Regions from separate parts of the Streptomyces sp. NPDC024698 genome, predicted to be linked through region 3. Evidence: riboswitches for the same ligand, from Rfam matches in the RefSeq annotation. Region 3 holds a riboswitch; each other region holds the start of a gene.
The links. Region 3 has a riboswitch for cobalamin ahead of ACZ4AA_RS22915 (CbtB domain-containing protein). Riboswitches for the same ligand answer to the same signal wherever they lie in the genome.
Positions count from the first base shown of each region.

Region 1: linked by a shared signal. The riboswitch ahead of ACZ4AA_RS04905 (ribonucleoside-diphosphate reductase subunit alpha) and the one ahead of ACZ4AA_RS22915 (CbtB domain-containing protein) in region 3 are both predicted to bind cobalamin.
Region 2: linked by a shared signal. The riboswitch ahead of ACZ4AA_RS29050 (cobalamin biosynthesis protein) and the one ahead of ACZ4AA_RS22915 (CbtB domain-containing protein) in region 3 are both predicted to bind cobalamin.
Region 4: linked by a shared signal. The riboswitch ahead of ACZ4AA_RS22245 ((2Fe-2S) ferredoxin domain-containing protein) and the one ahead of ACZ4AA_RS22915 (CbtB domain-containing protein) in region 3 are both predicted to bind cobalamin.

Region 1 is NZ_JBVHLK010000002.1:97,757-102,537, forward strand. Features, by position in the region: gene ACZ4AA_RS04895 (DUF3311 domain-containing protein) at 15-278, shown strand; gene mctP (monocarboxylate uptake permease MctP) at 275-1,885, shown strand; cobalamin riboswitch at 2,110-2,258, shown strand; gene ACZ4AA_RS04905 (ribonucleoside-diphosphate reductase subunit alpha) at 2,391-4,772, shown strand; gene ACZ4AA_RS04910 (ribonucleotide-diphosphate reductase subunit beta) at 4,772-4,781, shown strand, end outside.
Region 2 is NZ_JBVHLK010000017.1:64,355-69,135, forward strand. Features, by position in the region: gene ACZ4AA_RS29040 (inorganic phosphate transporter) at 1-659, shown strand, start outside; gene ACZ4AA_RS29045 (hypothetical protein) at 679-897, shown strand; cobalamin riboswitch at 1,062-1,202, shown strand; gene ACZ4AA_RS29050 (cobalamin biosynthesis protein) at 1,310-2,305, shown strand; gene ACZ4AA_RS29055 (cobyric acid synthase) at 2,302-3,897, shown strand; gene cobN (cobaltochelatase subunit CobN) at 3,894-4,781, shown strand, end outside.
Region 3 is NZ_JBVHLK010000010.1:57,135-61,915, forward strand. Features, by position in the region: gene ACZ4AA_RS22905 (cupin domain-containing protein) at 1-433, shown strand, start outside; gene ACZ4AA_RS22910 (enoyl-CoA hydratase/isomerase family protein) at 566-1,648, shown strand; cobalamin riboswitch at 1,710-1,844, shown strand; gene ACZ4AA_RS22915 (CbtB domain-containing protein) at 1,901-2,122, shown strand; gene ACZ4AA_RS22920 (CbtA family protein) at 2,143-2,901, shown strand; gene meaB (methylmalonyl Co-A mutase-associated GTPase MeaB) at 3,563-4,546, opposite strand; gene scpA (methylmalonyl-CoA mutase) at 4,543-4,781, opposite strand, start outside.
Region 4 is NZ_JBVHLK010000009.1:193,977-198,757, reverse strand. Features, by position in the region: gene ACZ4AA_RS22260 (5-methyltetrahydropteroyltriglutamate--homocysteine methyltransferase) at 1-300, opposite strand, end outside; partial or broken gene ACZ4AA_RS22255 (IS200/IS605 family transposase) at 335-590, opposite strand; gene ACZ4AA_RS22250 (RNA-guided endonuclease InsQ/TnpB family protein) at 601-1,833, shown strand; cobalamin riboswitch at 1,825-1,968, opposite strand; cobalamin riboswitch at 2,083-2,258, shown strand; gene ACZ4AA_RS22245 ((2Fe-2S) ferredoxin domain-containing protein) at 2,462-2,848, shown strand; gene ACZ4AA_RS22240 (hypothetical protein) at 2,989-3,519, shown strand; gene ACZ4AA_RS22235 (HIT family protein) at 3,526-3,993, opposite strand; gene ACZ4AA_RS22230 (P-loop NTPase family protein) at 4,057-4,575, shown strand.

The DNA.
Region 1 (4,781 bases), on a different contig from region 3:
GACGGAGACGACCTGTGTCAGACCTGCCCGAAGTGAAACCACCGGTGGTGACACCGGTACGTGTGGTGATCGGCCTGTGCCTGCTCGCGCCCTTCGTGGCGATGCTGTGGGTCGGCTCCTACACGAAGACCGACCCGGCGTTCATCGGTATCCCGTTCTTCTACTGGTACCAGATCCTGTGGGTGCCCCTCTCCACGCTGCTCACCGTGATCGCGTACCAGCTGTGGCGGCGTGAGCAGCGGGCCCGCACCTCCGCGAAGGAGGGTGCGGAAGCATGAAAGACGGTGTGAACGGCGTCGCCCTCGGCGTCTTCATCTTCTTCTTCCTGGCCGTCACGGTCCTGGGATTCCTGGCCGCGCGCTGGCGCAGGGCCGCCGACGAGCACACGCTCGACGAATGGGGCCTGGGCGGACGGTCCTTCGGGACCTGGGTGACCTGGTTCCTGCTCGGCGGCGATCTCTACACCGCGTACACCTTCGTCGCCGTGCCCGCGGCGGTCTACGCGGCGGGCGCGGCCGGCTTCTTCGCCGTGCCGTACACGATCCTGGTCTATCCGCTGATCTTCACCTTCCTGCCCCGCCTGTGGTCGGTCTCGCACCGCCACGGCTATGTGACGACCTCGGACTTCGTGCGCGGCCGCTTCGGCTCCAAGAGCCTGTCCCTCGCCGTGGCCGTCACCGGCATCCTCGCCACCATGCCGTACATCGCGCTCCAACTCGTCGGCATCCAGGCCGTTCTGGACGTGATGGGCGTGGGCGGCGGCGCGTCCTCCAACTGGTTCGTCAAGGACCTTCCGCTGCTCATCGCGTTCGGCGTGCTGGCCGCGTACACCTACTCCTCGGGTCTGCGGGCGCCCGCTCTGATCGCGTTCGTGAAGGACACGCTGATCTACATCGTGATCGCGGTGGCGATCATCTACATCCCGATCAAGCTCGGCGGCTTCGACGAGATCTTCAAGGCGGCGGGCGCCAAGTACACGGCCGCGGGCGCCGGCGGGATCGTCCCCGCCGAGGCGGGCCAGTGGACGTACGCCACCCTGGCGCTCGGCTCGGCACTGGCGCTGTTCATGTATCCGCACTCCGTCACCGCGACGCTGTCCGGACGCAGCCGGGAGGTCATCCGCCGCAACACCACGATCCTGCCGCTGTACTCGCTGATGCTGGGCCTGCTCGCCCTGCTCGGGTTCATGGCGATCGCCGCCGGGGTGAAGGTCACCAACGGCCAACTGGCCATCCCCCAGCTCTTCGAGAACATGTTCCCCGACTGGTTCGCGGGCGTCGCGTTCGCCGCCATCGGCATCGGGGCGCTCGTCCCGGCGGCCATCATGTCGATCGCGGCCGCGAACCTTTTCACCCGCAACATCTACAAGGACTTCATCAACCCGGCCGCGACCCCACGGCAGGAGACCAGGGTCTCCAAGCTGGTCTCGCTCCTGGTGAAGGTGGGCGCCCTGGTCTTCGTCCTGACGATGGACAAGACCGTCGCGATCAACTTCCAGCTGCTGGGCGGCATCTGGATCCTCCAGACCTTCCCCTCGCTGGTCGGCGGCCTCTTCACCCGCTGGTTCCACCGCTGGGCGCTGCTGGGCGGCTGGGCGGTCGGCATGCTCTACGGCACGATCGCCGCCTACGGGGTGGCCTCCCCGACCCAGAAGCACTTCGGCGGCAGCTCGAAGGACATCCCCGGCATCGGGGAGATCGGTTACATCGGCCTGACGGCGTTCGTCCTGAACGCTGCCGTGGCCGTGGTCCTCACCTTCGCCCTCAGGACGTTCAAGGCCCCCGACGGCGTCGACGAGACCTCGCCCGGGGACTACACGGCCGACGCGGGCGACCCCGGCGTCGAGACGGAGCTCCCGCCGGCCACGGCCGACGCGAGCCACTAGGGCCCCTGGGGCCGGCCTCGGAACAGGCGCGAGCGGCGGGCCGCCGGAGGGCATCCGGCGGCCCGCCGCCGTGCCGGGCGGGCACACCGGCCCGCACGGACATCGGCCCCTTCCGGAGCTCGGCGACGTCCCGCCGCTCACCCACGCGTTGGCGTTCCGGCACGCTCCGTAGCGCCCTTGGACACACAGCCGACACAACATGTGGGGGCAGTCCCGAAGCCCGGCACAAGATGTATGCTCATGGTCGCTGTCGCCGCAGGGGAATCCGGTGCGAATCCGGAACTGTCCCGCAACGGTGTACTTGTGCGTGTTCGCGTCTGCGTGTGCCCGTACTCGCGTCAGTCCGAGGACCTGCCGACAGCGCGCCCCGGCCGTCCGGCCCGGGTGCCGATGACGTCCGGGCCTCGCGGAATGGGCCGGTGGACGCGGTGCGCTGTGCCCGAAAGCGCTCCCGTGTGCCCCGTCCCCGCTCGTGAGGCCCCGTGCCGAGCGAGGAGAGCCACACGTGACCATCGCGCCAGCCGATCCGGCTTCAGTGACCGCGCAGCAGGCCCCGGTGGAGACCGACGGTCCCGGAACCGTGCTGCTGCGGACCCTGACGGATCTGACCGCCGACCTCCCCGACGCCGACCCCGGCCGGGTCGCCGCCGCGGCGCTGCGCGGCCGGTCCGCCCGTGCCGACGAGGCCGAGCTGCGCGAACTGGCCACCGAGGCGGCCGCGGGCCTCATCTCCGAGGACCCCGCCTACTCGCGGCTCGCCGCCCGCCTGCTCGCGGTCACCATCGCCGCGGAGGCCGCCTCCCAGGGCGTCACGACCTTCTCCGAGTCGGTCGCCGTCGGCCACCGCGAGGGCCTGATCGCCGACCGCACGGCCGCGTTCGTGCGGCTGCACACGGACCGCCTGGACGCGCTGACCGACGCCGAGGGCGACGACCGCTTCGGCTACTTCGGGCTGCGCACGCTGCACTCCCGCTATCTGCTCCGGCACCCGATCACCCGCAAGGTCGTCGAGACGCCCCAGCACTTCATGCTGCGGGTGGCCTCCGGTCTCGCGGAGGACGACACCGTCCGTTCCCTGGACGAGGTCGCGGCGCTCTACCGGCTCATGAGCCGCCTGGACTACCTGCCCTCCTCCCCCACGCTCTTCAACTCCGGTACGCGGCACCCCCAGATGTCGTCCTGCTACCTCCTCGACTCCCCGCTGGACGAGCTGGACTCCATCTACGACCGCTACCACCAGGTGGCCCGCCTGTCGAAGCACGCGGGCGGCATCGGCCTGTCGTACTCCCGTATCCGCAGCCGCGGTTCGCTGATCCGCGGCACCAACGGGCACTCCAACGGCATCGTCCCGTTCCTCAAGACCCTCGACGCCTCGGTGGCCGCGGTGAACCAGGGCGGCCGGCGCAAGGGCGCGGCCGCGGTCTACCTGGAGACCTGGCACTCCGACATCGAGGAGTTCCTTGAGCTGCGCGACAACACCGGTGAGGACGCCCGGCGTACGCACAACCTGAACCTCGCGCACTGGATCCCGGACGAGTTCATGCGCCGGGTGAACGAGGACGGCGTCTGGTCGCTGTTCTCCCCCGCCGACGTGCCGGAACTGGTCGACCTGTGGGGCGACGCGTTCGACGCGGCCTACCGCAAGGCCGAGGAGGCGGGCCTCGCCAGGAAGACCATCCCGGCCCGCGACCTGTACGGCCGCATGATGCGCACCCTCGCGCAGACCGGCAACGGCTGGATGACCTTCAAGGACGCCGCCAACCGGACCGCCAACCAGACGGCGGAGCCGGGCCACACCGTCCACTCCTCGAACCTGTGCACCGAGATCCTGGAGGTCACGGACGACGGCGAGACGGCGGTCTGCAACCTGGGCTCGGTCAACCTCGGCGCGTTCGTGACCGGCGGTGACATCGACTGGGAGCGGCTCGACGAGACCGTGCGCACCGCGGTCACCTTCCTCGACCGCGTGGTGGACATCAACTTCTACCCGACCGAGCAGGCGGGCCGCTCCAACGCCAAGTGGCGTCCGGTCGGCCTGGGCGCGATGGGCCTCCAGGACGTCTTCTTCAAGCTGCGGATCCCCTTCGACTCGCCCGAGGCCCGCGCCCTGTCGACCCGGATCGCCGAGCGGATCATGCTCGCCTCCTACGAGGCCTCCGCGGACCTCGCCGAGCGCAACGGACCGCTCCCGGCCTGGGAGAAGACCCGGACCGCTCGTGGCGTGCTGCACCCGGACCACTTCGACGTGGAGCTGAACTGGCCGGAGCGCTGGACCGCCCTGCGCGAGCGGATCGCCTCGGTCGGCATGCGCAACTCGCTGCTGCTGGCCATCGCGCCGACGGCCACCATCGCGTCCATCGCGGGCGTGTACGAGTGCATCGAGCCGCAGGTGTCGAACCTGTTCAAGCGCGAGACGCTGTCGGGTGAGTTCCTCCAGGTCAACTCGTACCTGGTGGCCGAGCTGAAGGCGCTCGGCGTGTGGGACGCGCAGACCCGTGAGGCGCTGCGCGAGTCCAGCGGCTCGGTGCAGGGCTTCACCTGGGTCCCGCAGGACGTCCGCGACCTGTACCGCACGGCGTGGGAGATCCCGCAGCGCGGCCTGATCGACATGGCCGCCGCCCGCACCCCGTTCCTGGACCAGGCCCAGTCGCTGAACCTGTTCCTGGAGACGCCGACCATCGGCAAGCTCTCCTCGATGTACTCCTACGCGTGGAAGGCCGGCCTGAAGACGACGTACTACCTGCGTTCGCGCCCGGCGACACGCATCGCCCGCGCGGCCCAGGCCCAGGCGCGGCCCGAGGCCGTCATCCCCGTCCAGCAGGCCGCCGACCCCGACGCCGTCGCCTGCTCCCTTGAGAACCCCGAGTCCTGCGAGGCCTGCCAGTAATGAGCTCAA
Region 2 (4,781 bases), on a different contig from region 3:
AGACGATGGGCATCATCACCCTGGCCCTGGTCGCCGGTGGCGCCGTCGCTCCCGACTCCGACCCGCCGGTCTGGGTCATCCTCTCCGCCGGTCTCGCGATCGCGCTCGGCACCTACCTGGGCGGCTGGCGCATCATCCGCACGATGGGCAAGGGCCTGACCGACCTCCAGCCGCAGCAGGGCTTCGCCGCCCAGACCAGCGCGGCCACGGTCATCCTGGCCTCGTCGCACATCGGCTTCTCCCTCTCCACCACGCACTCGGTCTCCGGTTCCGTGATGGGCGCGGGCCTCGGCCGCAAGGGCGGTGTGGTCCGCTGGTCCACCGCCACCCGCATGGTCGTCGCCTGGGTCCTCACCCTGCCCGCCGCCGCCCTGGTCGGCGCCGGCGCCGAATGGGTGACCGGTTTCGGCGCCTGGGGCACCGCGCTCGTGGCCGCCTTCCTGGTGGGTTCCAGCTTCGCGATCTGGCGCCGCTCGCGCCGCGAGGTGATCGACCACAGCAACGTGAACGACACCGAGGAGCCCGCCGGAGTGGTGACGCAGGCCATCGCCGCGGTCACCCCGCCCCCGGCCGGTTCCGTGGCCGAAGGCCTCACGGCCACCATCCCGGCTCCGGCGGAGCCCACGGCGAACCCGTCGGCTCCGTCCCGAGTGGCCTGAGACCAAAGGAAGCAACAGCATGAACATCGACTGGTCAGCCCTCGGGTCCGTCTTCGGGGTCAGCCTCGGAGTGACCGTGGCCCTCGTCGCCCTCTTCACCCTCGGCGTCGCCGGCCTCGCCAAGAAGGAGTCGGCCCAGGGCGGTTCCGCGGTCGCGGCGGCCACCGGCGCCTACGTCTGCTTCGCGGCCTGCGCCGCCGCGGTGGCGTACGGCATCTCACTGATCATCACCAAGTAGCCCGGCACCGGGGCCCGGTCACGACGAGTAGGTCCCGGCGGCCCGGAGCGGGCTGCGCCGAGCGGTACATACGCGTGGGGTGCGGGACGGATCACCGTCCCGCACCCCACGCGTATGTGGGCCTTCGCACACTGTCCCTCCGCAGGTCAACAGCCAGTTGACGGCCGTTCGCACCCCGTGGTGGACTGCCGGAGCCAAGTACGGCGGCATGAGAGGAAGCCGGTGCGAATCCGGCGCGGTCCCGCCACTGTCATCGGGGAAGAAACTCCCCGGGAGCCAGGAACTCTCACCGCCGGTCTCGTCGAACCAGGGCGTGGACACCCTGAGTGAGGACATATCGCCATGCGCGGCTGCCCGTTGCCCGTTTCGCTGAGTACGAGGGTTCCGCTCCACCCCACGGCCGGCTGACCCCGTGCGTGCCGATCGCGTCTTCGCGTACGGCGCCGCCGCCGGCCTTCTCGGTGACCTGCTGCTCGGCGATCCCGGCCGGGGGCATCCGGTCGCCGCGTTCGGGCACGCCGCGGCCGCCGTGGAGCGGATGCTGTGGCGGGACCACCGCGGGTGGGGCGCCCTGCACACCGCCGTCTGCGTGGGCGGCGCCACCGGACTGGCCGCGCTCGCGAGCCGTACCGTACGCCGCTCCCGTACCGCCTCGATCGCCCTGACCGCCGCCGCCACCTGGGCCGTCGTCGGAGGGACCTCGCTCGGCCGCGAGGCGCGCGGGATCGGCGGCGCGCTCGCGGCCGGTGACCTCGACGCGGCCCGGGAGCGGCTGCCGCATCTGTGCGGTCGCGATCCGCAGGCCCTGGACGCCGACGGCGTCGCGCGCGCCGTCGTCGAGTCCGTGGCCGAGAACACCTCCGACGCCGTCGTCGGCGCCCTGGTCTGGGGCGCCGTCGCCGGTGTGCCCGGACTCGTCGCCTTCCGCGCCGTGAACACCCTCGACGCCATGGTCGGACACAAGTCGCCCCGCCACCGGCGCTACGGCTGGGCCTCGGCCCGGCTCGACGACGTCGCCGGCTGGCCGGGGGCCCGGCTGACCGCCGTCCTCGCGGCCGTGGCCGGATCCGACCCGCGCGGTGCCGTACGCGCCTGGCGCGCGGACGCCCGCCGGCATCCGAGCCCCAACGCCGGTCCCGTGGAGGCCTCGTTCGCGGGCGCGCTCGGGGTACGGCTCGGCGGCACCCTCGCGTACGGCGGACGGGTCGAGCACCGGCCCGTGCTCAACGGCACGGGGCGGGCCGTCCAGGTCCACGACATCGAACGGGCCGTACGGCTCTCCCGGCGGGTCGGCTGGCTCGCGCTCGGGGTGAGCGCCGCGGCCCGGATCCTGCTCACCGGAGCCGGACGGGACCCGGTTCCGGTTCCGGTTCCGGTTCCGTCCACCAGGAAGGGGCGCACCGCATGAGCGGCGGGCTGCTGATCGCCGGGACCACCTCCGATGCGGGCAAGAGCGTCGTGACCGCCGGGATCTGCCGGTGGCTGGTGCGCCAGGGCGTCAAGGTCGCGCCCTTCAAGGCGCAGAACATGTCGCTGAACTCGTTCGTGACCCGCGAGGGCGCCGAGATCGGGCGGGCGCAGGCCATGCAGGCGCAGGCCGCCCGGGTGGAGCCGACCGCGCTGATGAATCCCGTGCTGCTCAAGCCGGGCGGCGACCGCACCAGCCAGGTCGTCCTGATGGGCAGGCCGGTGGGCGAGATGAGCGCGCGCGGGTTCTTCGGGACGGCCGGGTCCATGACGGACCCCTCGTCGGGCACCGCCCCGACCGGGGACCGGCTGAGCGGGGGGCACCGGGAGGCACTCCTCGCGACCGTCCTCGACTGTCTGGAGCAGTTGCGGGGCACGTATGACGCGGTGATCTGCGAGGGGGCCGGCAGTCCGGCCGAGATCAATCTGCGGCGTACCGACATCGTGAACATGGGGGTGGCGCGCAACGCGGGGCTTCCGGTGCTCGTCGTCGGCGACATCGACCGGGGCGGGGTGTTCGCCTCGTTCTTCGGGACGGTCGCGCTGCTGTCCCCCGAGGACCAGGCGCTCGTCGCCGGGTTCCTCGTCAACAAGTTCCGCGGTGACGTCAGCCTGCTGGAGCCCGGCCTCGACATGCTGCACGGCCTGACCGGGCGGCGCACCTACGGGGTGCTGCCCTTCCGGCACGGACTCGGCATCGACGAGGAGGACGGGCTGCGGGTCTCGCTGCGCGGGGCCGTCCGCGAGTCCGTCGTCTCCTCCCCCGTCGGCGCGGACGTCCTGCGGGTCGCCGTCTGCGCGGTCCCGCTGATGTCCAACTTCACGGACGTGGACGCGCTGGCCGCCGAACCGGGTGTCGTCGTGCGGTTCGTGGACCGGGCCGAGGAACTGGCCGACGCGGACCTGGTCGTCGTGCCCGGGACCCGGGGCACCGTCGGGGCGCTCCGGTGGCTGCGCGAACGCGGCCTCGCGGACGCCCTCGCGCGCCGGGCCGCCGAGGGGCGGCCCGTCCTCGGCATCTGCGGCGGCTACCAGCTCCTCGGCGAGTCCATCGAGGACGACGTCGAGTCCCGGGCCGGCCGGGTCGAAGGGCTCGGACTCCTGCCCGTACGCGTGCGGTTCGCGCGGGAGAAGACGCTGGCGCGTCCGGTCGGCGAGGCCCTCGGCGAGCACGTCGAGGGCTACGAGATCCACCATGGCGTCGCCGAGGTCACCGGCGGCGAGACCTTCATGTCCGACGCCGCGGGAGCGGCCCTGGACGGCTGCCGGGTCGGCTCCGTCCGGGGCACGCACTGGCACGGCTCCCTGGAGTCGGACGGATTCAGACGGGCCTATCTGCGCGAGGTGGCCGCCGCCGCGGGCCGCCGCTTCGTGCCGGCCCCCGACACGTCGTTCGCGGCGCTGCGCGAGGAGCAGCTCGACCGGCTCGGCGACCTGATCGAGGAACACGCGGACACGGACGCGCTGTGGCGGCTCATCGAGTCCGGCGCGCCACGAGGACTGCCCTTCATTCCACCGGGAGCACCCGCATGAGCACTGTGTTGTTGTTGTCGACCGCCGACACGGATCTGCTGGCGGCCCGCGCCAGCGGCGCCGCCTACCGGATCGGCAATCCGACCCGGGTGGACGTCACCGGCGAACTGCCCGCGCTGGTCGAGGGCGCCGACCTGGCCGTCGTCCGGCTGCTCGGCGGGAAGCGGGCCTGGGAGGATGGGCTGGCCTTCCTGAAGGCGGCCGGGATCCCGACCGTGCTGCTGGGCGGCGAGTCCGTCCCGGACGCCGAGCTGATGGCCGAGTCGTCGGCTCCCGCCGGTGTGGTCGCGGAGGCGCTGCTCTATCTGGTCGAGGGCGGTCCGGCGAACCTCGGCGAGCTGGCCCGGTTCCTCTCCGACACCGTGCTGCTGACCGGCGAGGGCTTCGAGGAGCCGCACCGGACCGCCGAGTTCGGCGTCCACGGCGAGTTCGCGTACGTGGACGGCCGGCCGACGGTCGGTGTGCTGTTCTACCGGGCGCACGAACTGTCCGGGAACACCGGCTTCGTGGACACCCTGTGCGAGGCGATCGAGGCGCGCGGCGCCAACGCCCTTCCCGTGTACTGCGGTTCGCTGCGCGGAGCCGACCCCGGTCTGTACGAGATCCTGGGCCGGGCCGACGCGCTCGTCGCCACCGTCCTCGCCGCGGGCGGCACCCACGCCTCGCAGGCATCCGCGGGCGGCGACGAGGAGGCCTGGGACATCGGGGCCCTCGCCGACCTCGACATCCCGGTGCTCCAGGGTCTCTGCCTGACCTCGTCCAAGGCCGCCTGGGACGCCTCGGACGCCGCCCTGTCCCCCATGGACGCGGCGATGCAGGTCGCCATCCCGGAGTTCGACGGCCGTCTGATCACCGTGCCGTTCTCGTTCAAGGAACAGGGCCCG
Region 3 (4,781 bases):
GCTGCGCAGCCGTCTGCACCACATCCGCGCCGACGCCCTCGACGGCGACACGGCACAGACGGGGGGCATGCGCCGATTCGCCGCCATCAGCGGCACCACCGTCGGCTCCGAGAAGCTGTGGATGGGCCAGACCCACGTCGCCCCCTCCACCGCGTCCTCGGACCACCACCACGGGGAGTCCGAGACGGCCATCCATGTCGTGAGCGGACACCCCGAGTTCGTGTTCGTCGACGACTCGGGGGACCGGCCCGAGGAAGTGCGCCTGCGCACCTCGCCCGGTGACTACATCTTCGTGCCGCCGTTCGTTCCGCACCGCGAGGAGAATCCCGATCCCGAGGAGGAGGCCGTCGTCGTCATCGCCCGCAGCACCCAGGAGGCGATCGTGGTCAACCTGCCGCGGCTGTACGCGCTGGGGTCGGGCGAGGACGCCTGACGGGACGGGCCCGGTCACCCGGTGGGTACGGTAGCGGGAAGACCGCCGTGACCGGCGGATCGAACGGACCGTGGAAGGAACCACCGAGATCATGAGCGTCATCGTGGCCGGCCGCCCGGCGGAGGCGTCCGAGTGAACGGCACCGAGGCGCCAGGCGCCGGGGAATCCGTCCTGCTCCGCACCGAGGGACGGGCGGCCCGCATCACCCTCAACCGGCCCGGAGCGCTGAACGCCCTGAACCACGCAATGGTGCGCCGGATCGACCGGGCCCTGACCGCCTGGGAGCACGACCCCGCCGTCGACACCGTCGACACCGTCGTCATCACCGGAGCCGGAGAACGCGGACTGTGCGCGGGCGGCGACATCCGCGTCGTCCACGACGACGCGCGCTACGGTGACGGCACCGCCTCCGCCGCGTTCTGGCGGGACGAGTACCACCTCAACGCCCGGATCGCCCGCTACCCCAAGCCGTACGTGGCGGTCATGGACGGCATCGTCATGGGCGGCGGCGTCGGGATCTCCGCCCACGGCAGCGTCCGCATCGTCACCGAACGCTCGCGCGTCGCCATGCCCGAGACCGGCATCGGATTCGTCCCCGACGTCGGCGGCACGCGTCTGCTCGGCCTCGCCCCGGGCGAACTCGGCACCCACCTCGCCCTGACCGGCTCCTCGATCGGCGCCGGGGACGCGCTCCTGTGCGGACTCGCCGACCACTACGTGCCGTCCGCCTCGCTCCCACGGCTGGTGTCCGACCTCGCGGACCGGCCCGTGGCGGAGGTACTGGCGGCCCACACACGGCCCGCGCCCTCGGCGGACCTCGCGCCGCGGCGCGAGTGGATCGACGCCTGCTACGGCGCCGACACGGTCGAGGAGATCATCGGGCGACTGTTCGCGGCCGGAGACCCGGACGCCAAGGAGACGGCGGAGATCCTGCTCGGCAAGTCGCCCACCGCCCTGAAGGTCACCTTGGCCGCGCTGCGCCGGGCCCGGGAGCTCCGATCCCTGGAGGCTGTTCTCGACCAGGAGTACCGGGTGTCCTGCGCGGCCCTGTCCGCCCCCGACCTGGTGGAGGGCGTCCGCGCCCAGATCATCGACAAGGACCGCCGGCCGCGCTGGTCCCCGGCCACGCTCGACGAGGTCACCGATGCCGACGTCGAGCGCTTCTTCGCCCCGCTCGGCGAGCGTGAACTCGGGCTGTCCGACGGCGGCTTCTGACGGTCGGCGGGGACCTGCCACCTGGGACGAGAGGAAGATCACCCCGGTAGGCGCGGTCTTGGCCAGCCACGCGGCACGCGGTACGGTCGGTCCGATATCGATGACGTCAAGACGGAAGCCGGTGGAAATCCGGCACGGTCGCGCCACTGTGAGCGAGACGCCCAGCCACGGCGGGTGTCGCGTGAGTCAGACCCGTAGACGACATCCTGTGCACCACCGAGATGGGACGCGAACTCCCGAGGAGGTCCTGCCATGGCGCAGACCGTCGCTCCGCCGACAGCCACCACCCCCGCTCTCCCCGCCAAGCTGCCGATCGGTGCGATCGTCCCCTGGGCGGTCTTCTTCGGCATCCTGATGCTGGTCCTGCTCTACTTCGTCGGCGCCGAACAGGGCGCCACCTCCGTCGTCTCGGGCGAGGACGTCCACGAGTGGGTGCACGACGCCCGCCACCTCCTCGGCTTCCCCTGCCACTGACGCGAGGGAGAGCACCGATCATGAACTCCGCAACCGTAAGAAACCTCCTCGTACGCGGCATGCTCGCCGGCCTCGTCGCCGGTGTACTGGCCCTGGTCGTCGCCTACTTGCTCGGTGAACCGACCGTCGACAGCGCCATCGGCTTCGAGGAGGCCCACTCCCACGCACACGGGCACGAGGTCGAACTCGTCTCCCGCAGCCTCCAGTCCACCGCGGGCCTCGCCACCGGCGTCCTCGTCTACGGCGTCTCCTTCGGCGGCATCGCAGCGCTCGCCTACTGCTTCGCCCTCGGCCGCGTGGGCCGCTTCGGCCCGCGCGCGACCGCGCTCCTGCTGTCCGGGACCGCGCTCCTGGCCGTGTACGTCGTGCCGTTCCTGAAGTACCCGGCCAACCCGCCGTCGGTCGGCGACCCCGACACCATCGGCAAGCGGACCGCCCTGTACTTCCTGATGATGGTCCTCAGCGTGCTCCTCGCGGTGAGTGCCACCCTGCTCGGCAAGCGCCTCGCGCCGAGCCTCGGCACCTGGTACGCCACCGTCATCGCGATCGCCGCCTTTGCCGTCGTCATCGCCTTGGCCTACGGGTTCCTGCCCGTCATCAACGAGGTGCCCAAGGACTTCCCGGCCACCCTGCTCTGGCGGTTCAGACTCTCCGCCCTCGCCATCCAGACCGTCCTGTGGACCGGATTCGGCCTGGTCTTCGGCGAGTTGGCCGAACGCATGCTCAACCCCAAGCCCGCGACCGTCGCCTCCGGGCGAACGGTTCCGAGCGCGAGCTGAGCCGCCCGGAACGCAGGAGAGCCCCTCGGAACCATCCGAGGGGCTCTCCTCGCGTCAGGGCCGCGGGGACCTGCCCGAGGCCGGACTCACCGACGGCCGGCTTCCTGTCGGACCGCCTCCGCCTCCGGGCCGGGCTCGATGTCGCGGCGTTCCCGGATGTGCGCGTAGGCCATGAGGCCGAACAGGACAACGAGCAGCACGGTCCCAGGCCCTGTGGGCCCCAGCCGAGTGATGTGGCGCCGCCCGGCAGGTACGTGGCACTGGCGTCGCGGTTCATGAAGTCGGACATGGTGGTGCCGGCCATGCTGGTCGACAGGATCACGGTCCAGTAGAAGAACGGGTTGTACCGGCGGGACCTGAGCTGGACGGCCAGCGTCACGACGAAGAGCAGGAACAGGATGATCGTGGTCACGAAGTAGCCGAGCTTGACAAGATCAACCTGAACGCCGTCCTGAACGTGCGCGGCACGCGTATTGACGTACCGCGCCCGCGCTGCCCCCGCTCTGGTTCTTGGCGCCGTTTGCAGCGCCGCTTGTGGACCTCAGGCGCGATCACGCGGCACCGCGGCGGCCGGAGCCTGAACGCTGGTGCGGTGACCTGTCCGCCCATGAAGGTCCGAGCGGTGGCCGGGCTCCGACCTGCCCCGCCACCGCCGTTCGGGTCAGCGGCTCTCGCCGCCGAAGACCTTCAGAATCCGCTCCGCCGCGAGCGTCGCCGTCAACCCGCCCTCGCGGACCTGCCGTTCGAGGTCGGGAGCGACGGCTCGTACGGCCTGATCGGCGTGCAGACGGCCGAGCAGCTCGTCCCGGACCATGGTCCAGGTCCAGTCCACCTGCTGCTCACGCCGCTTCCCGGCGAGAGCGCCGGTCGAGTCGAGCAGCGTCCGGTGCTGTTCCAGGCGGTCCCACACCGTGTCGAGACCCGCCGCCTCACGGGCGCTGCAACTGAGCACCGGCGGCGTCCAGACGGCGTCCTTGCCGTGCATCAGCCGCAGCGCGCCCGCCAGTTCACGCGCGGCGGACTGCGCGTCGCGCTCGTGCGGGCCGTCCGCCTTGTTGACGGCGATCACGTCCGCCAGCTCCAGGACGCCCTTCTTGATGCCCTGCAACTGGTCCCCGGTACGCGCCAGCGTCAGCAGCAGGAAGGAGTCGACCATGTTCGCGACCGCGGTCTCGGACTGACCGACGCCGACCGTCTCCACCAGCACCACGTCGTAGCCCGCCGCCTCCATCACCACGATCGACTCGCGGGTCGCCTTCGCCACCCCGCCGAGCGTCCCGGCGGTGGGGGAGGGCCGGATGAACGCGGCCGGGTCCACGGCCAGGCGCTCCATCCGCGTCTTGTCACCGAGGATCGAGCCGCCCGTACGGCTGGAGGACGGGTCGACCGCCAGCACCGCGACCCGGAACCCGAGCGAGGTCAGCATCGTGCCGAACGCGTCGATGAAGGTCGACTTGCCGACGCCGGGCACCCCGCTGACACCGATCCGCCGGGCCTTCCCGCTGTACGGGAGCAGCTCGGTCAGCAACTCCTGCGCCAGCGCCCGGTGCTGGGGCCGGGTGGACTCGACGAGGGTGATGGCACGGGCGATCAGAGCCCGCTTCCCGTCGAGCACACCCTTGACATAGGTGTCGAGTTCGATCACAGGGCGTGCCCGAGGTCGGCAGAGAGCCGCTGGACGAGGTCGTACGCCGCGTCCGGGATCACCGTCCCGGGCGGGAAGACCGCCGCCGCGCCCATCTCCAGTAGCGTCGGCACGTCCTGCGGCGGGATCACCCCGCCGACCACGATCATGATGTCCTCACGCCCCTCCGCCGCCAGCTCCTCGCGCAGCGCCGGTACGAGGGTGAGGTGTCCGGCGGCCAGCGACGAGACGCCCA
Region 4 (4,781 bases), on a different contig from region 3:
GTCGTCGATGGCCTGGACGATGTCGCCGAACTCGGCGTAGCACATGTGCGTGTGGATCTGGGTGTCAGGACGTACGCCGCCGGTGGTGAGGCGGAAGGCCTCGGTGGCCCAGGCCAGGTAGGCCGCCCGGTCGGCGGCGCGCAACGGCAGTGTCTCGCGCAGCCCGGGTTCGTCGACCTGGATCACCGAGGTCCCGCTCCTCTCCAGGTCGTCGACCTCGTCACGCAGGGCGAGGGCGACCTGCCGCGCGGTGTCGGCGAGAGGCTGGTCGTCGCGGACGAAGGACCACTCCGCGCGCAGGCGGCTCAGGAGACGCCTGTGGGGCTTTAGACCAGCTGTTGACCAGGCTGGCCAGGGTGACCCTCGAGGGTTGTGCACGAGGGGTGGACGTGGTCCGTCTCGCCGTTGAACTCCTTCAGTTTCGCGCCGAAGTCCTCGCACACCTTGCGCATGATCTGTTCGCAGCGCGTCAGCATTTTGTCGTTCATGACTCCACGCCCATACTTGGTGACGAACATCAAATATCCGTGCAGGTAGTGGACGGCCCTTCGGGGTCTGGTTCCCGTCGTGGTGACATAGGCCGACGGTATGGTGATTGCCGTGCAGCTTCGGTATAGCTTCCGCGTGTATCCGAGTGCCGGTCAGCGCATAGCGTTGGCGAGGGCGTTCGGGTGTGCGCGGGTTGTCTTCAACGACGCGCTGCGTGTGCGCGAGGAGGCCCGGGCGGCGGGACTGGGGTTCGTCACCTCGGCGCAACTGTCCAGGAACCTGACGGCCGCGAAGAAGACACCGGAACGGGCCTGGCTCGGCGAGGTCTCGGCGGTGATCCTCCAGCAGTCCCTGCGCGACCTGGACACCGCTTACCGGAACTTCTTCGACGGGCTCAAGGGCAAGCGCCCGAAGATGGGTGCGCCGCGTTTCAGGTCGAAGCGGGACAACCGGCAGTCGATCCGCTTCACCGCCAACGCCTCGTGGCGGATCACGCCGGGCGGGAAACTGAGACTGCCCAAGGTCGGCGACGTTCCCGTGCGCTGGTCCCGGACACTGCCGTCCGCCCCGTCCACCGTGACCGTGGTCAAGGACGCGGCGGACAGGTACTTCGCGAGCTTCATCGTGGAGACGGACGCCTGCGCAGTACTGCCCGGGACGGCACCGGAGATCGGCATTGACCTCGGCCTGGGGCACTTCGCCGTCCTGTCCGACGGCCAAAAGATCGACAGCCCCCGCTTCCTGCGCCGGGCCGAGAAGCGCCTGAAGAAGTTGCAGCGGGACCTTTCCCGCAAACAGAAGGGCTCCAACAACCGGGGCAAGGCCCGGCTGAAGGTCGCCCACGCTCACGCACGGGTCACCGACGCACGCCACGAGTTCCACCACCAGCTCTCCACCCGGCTGATCCGCGAGAACCAAGCGATCGCCGTCGAGGGCCTGTGTGTCAAAGGACTCGCTCGCACGCGTCTGGCCAAGTCCGTCCACGACGCCGGATGGTCCGCGTTCGTGGCCATGCTGGAATACAAAGCCGCCCGGTACGGACGCACCCTCGTGAAGATCGGCCGGTTCGAACCGACCTCCCAGGTGTGCTCCGCATGTGACGTCAAGGACGGCCCCAAACCGCTGAACATCCGGGAGTGGACGTGCTCGGCGTGCGGGACCGTCCTCGACCGAGACGTCAACGCGGCGGTCAACGTCGCCAAGGCCGCCGGACTGGCGGCATCAGCCTGTGGAGCGCAGGTAAGACCGGCACCCCTGCCGGCACAGCGCAGCGAAACAGGAACCCACCAGAAGCTGCCCACCGCGTCACCGCAGCAGGAGCAGATTGGAATCCCGGGCCCTTAAGCCCGGGAGGATGTCAATGGCCGTCGCTTCCCGCGCGGGGGCGCGGCTGGGTCCTGTACGTCGGACCCAGTGCGTATGACGGCGGTCGTTCCCGCTCACCGCTGCGGGGCAGTCCCGGATTCCCACCGGGTTCCCTCTTGCGACGCATCCCGCCTGGCGGACGGGGCGAACCAGCTGCATCGGCCAGCCTACGGGTTCGTCGCGGGCGAGGGGCGCAGAACGTCCGTCATCCGGGCGGCGAAAGCGACTTGATAGCCTCGGCGAGCCAGTCGAACCACATCCGTGGTCAGGGAATCCGGTGCGAATCCGGAGCTGACGCGCAGCGGTGAGGGGGACGGGCGGGGCACAGCGCCACTGGGAGACCGGGAAGGCGCCCCGTCCGGACGAACCCGAGTCCGAAGACCTGCTGGCACCTCCGGCCCCCGGAGGACCTGTAGGCCAGGCTCCGCGTACGAGCCCCGACCCCTGAGGCATGCCCGTGCTCCGTACCCCTGTTCCCGTCGATGTCCCCGCTCCGCTCCGAACCCCGGCTCGCGTCCGGGCGTCCGCCGTGCCACGCACCGCCGCCGACGCCCGCCCGCACGAAGACGCGAAGCCGGAGGAGGACGCCGCGACCGGCGGCGACCAGGTGACGCCCGGCAACCGCGGCCACGCGGAGCAGCACGTCTTTGCCGAACCCGCCCCGTGCCGTGTCGTCGTCTGCCGGGACTGCTGCTGCGGAACCCCGAAGGTCACCGGCGTGGATCACGACCGGCAGCTCGCGCGGCTGTCCGAAGAGGTTCCCGTACGGGTCTCGGACTGCCTCGATGTGTGCGAACACGCCAACGTGATCGTCGTCCAGCCGTCCGCGGCCGCACGGGCCGCCGGAGCCCGCCCCGTCTGGCTCGGTCTCGTCAACGACGCCGAGGCCACCGCGGACATCGCCGCCTGGGTACGGGCAGGCGGCCCCGGAGTCGCCCCCTGCCCCGACATTCTCGACCTCTACGTGTTCACCCCGCCCCGGAGGACGCGATGAGCTTTTCGAGGGTGGTCCTCGGCGCGAGTACGAGGCGGCAACGACCGCACAACGAGTGGGTGGCGGGCCTCAGTTCAGGCCCGGCTCGCCCCTAGCATCGGGACAGGGGGCCGTACGCGCACCCCGGGAAGGGGCCCGGCATGCGGTCGACCACTTCACGTCCGGGGTTCCGGCTCTCCGTCGGTGCCGTCGCGGTCGGTGCGGCCCTGGCCACGACCTCCGGGTGCTCCGTTCCCGTGGACGCCGTCGCCGGCCTGTCCGTGACCGCGGACGGCCATCTGCTCGGCGTCATGATGGTCTGCGGGCATCGGATCGACGGCGCGTCCCTGTTCGTGGACGACGCCGACGCGGACAAGTCGGTGACGGTCGGTTCATGGACCGCCCGGCACCCCCTCACACACGGCTTCGCCACCTGGCCCCTCGACGCCCCCGCCACCGGCTGGACCACGACCAAACCCCTCGGACCGCTCACCGCCAGGACCACGTACACGCTCTACGGGTGGACGAAGGACAACTCGTCGTCGTCCGGCGACATTTCCTTCACCTCGGGCGACCGGAGTCGGCTCAAGCCGGGCACGATCCTCTACGACACCGTGTCGGACAACGGCGACGAATCCACCACAGTCGCCTCCACGACGGAGTTCAAGGCCAAGGCATGTCGGGACATGTGACGGCACTCACCGAGCTCTGGAGGCCTCACCCAGTCGAACGCGCAGGGAGTGGGCCATTCGGTCCGCGTCGGCGGCCGATACGTGTTCCTGGCCGGGTCGCCGGAGCAGCTCGAAGACGCCCGGTCCGCGATGCTCGGGTCGCAGATCAGCCCCGCGCGGAACGATGTGGAAGTGCACGTGCGCGAAGCCTTCCGCTTCCGCGAACTGGATGACGTAGGTCTTGGCGCAGCCCGTCGTGCTCCGCAGCGCCCGGGAGAGCCGGACCTGCCACATCCCCAGGGTGGCCGCCTCGGCGTCCGTGAGTTCATGAACCGCGGTCACGTGGCGCCGGGGCAGCAGCACCAGCCAGCCGGGCAGGGCGGTGTTGAACGTGTGGGCCACGCGCCAGTGTTCGTCGGATGCCACGCGCTCACGCGGTGGAAGGTCGTCGAACTCCGCTTCCCTGCCACATGCGTAGCAGTCGGGCGTCGTCATGAAACGGGATCGTACAGCGGTCGCTCTCGCCTCGCCCTCAGGGCGCCGGGATAAGGTGCGGCCGTGGAACGGATCTTGGTGGTGGGTGTTACCGGTGCGGGCAAGTCCACGCTCGCGCGAGCGCTGAGCACCCGACTCGGCCTGCCCTACCACGAGATGGACGCGCTCTACTTCGACGGCCCCGACTGGTCCGTCAACGAAAAGCTGACGGACGAGGTGGCAACGCTCGTCGCCGAGCCTCGATGGATCGTCGACTCGCTCGGCTACCCGCAGGTTCGTGAACTGCTGTGGGAACGGGCCGACACCGTGGTCTGGCTGGACTATCCCCAACGCGTGGTCATGCCCCGGGTCCTGCGCCGATCACTGAAACGCTCAGCGACCCGCGAAGTCCTCTTCGGCGGCAACAGGGAGACCTGGAAGGGCTGGCTGAGCCGGGAACATCCGGCGTGGTGGGCCTGGTCCCAGCACGGAAACCGTCGGCGCGAAATCGGTCAACGGGTCGTCGACGACCGCTTCGCGCCCCTCGACGTTCACCGCTTCCGCGGTCCCAAGAGCACGCGGGCGTGGCTGGCAGAACTCTGAACTCGTAGGGCGCGTCGGTCGGTTGCCGGACGAGAGATCTTCGTCCTGGCGCCTGGACACCGGGCCCACGCCGGGGCTTTCCACATTCGGCCGCATGCGCGCACGATCAAGAGATCTCGCACTCCACGTCAACTCCGTCGCCCCGGGCCTTGGCATCTTCTACGAGGGGGTCGCGGCAGCCGGAAGACTCACTCGCGGGACGGGTC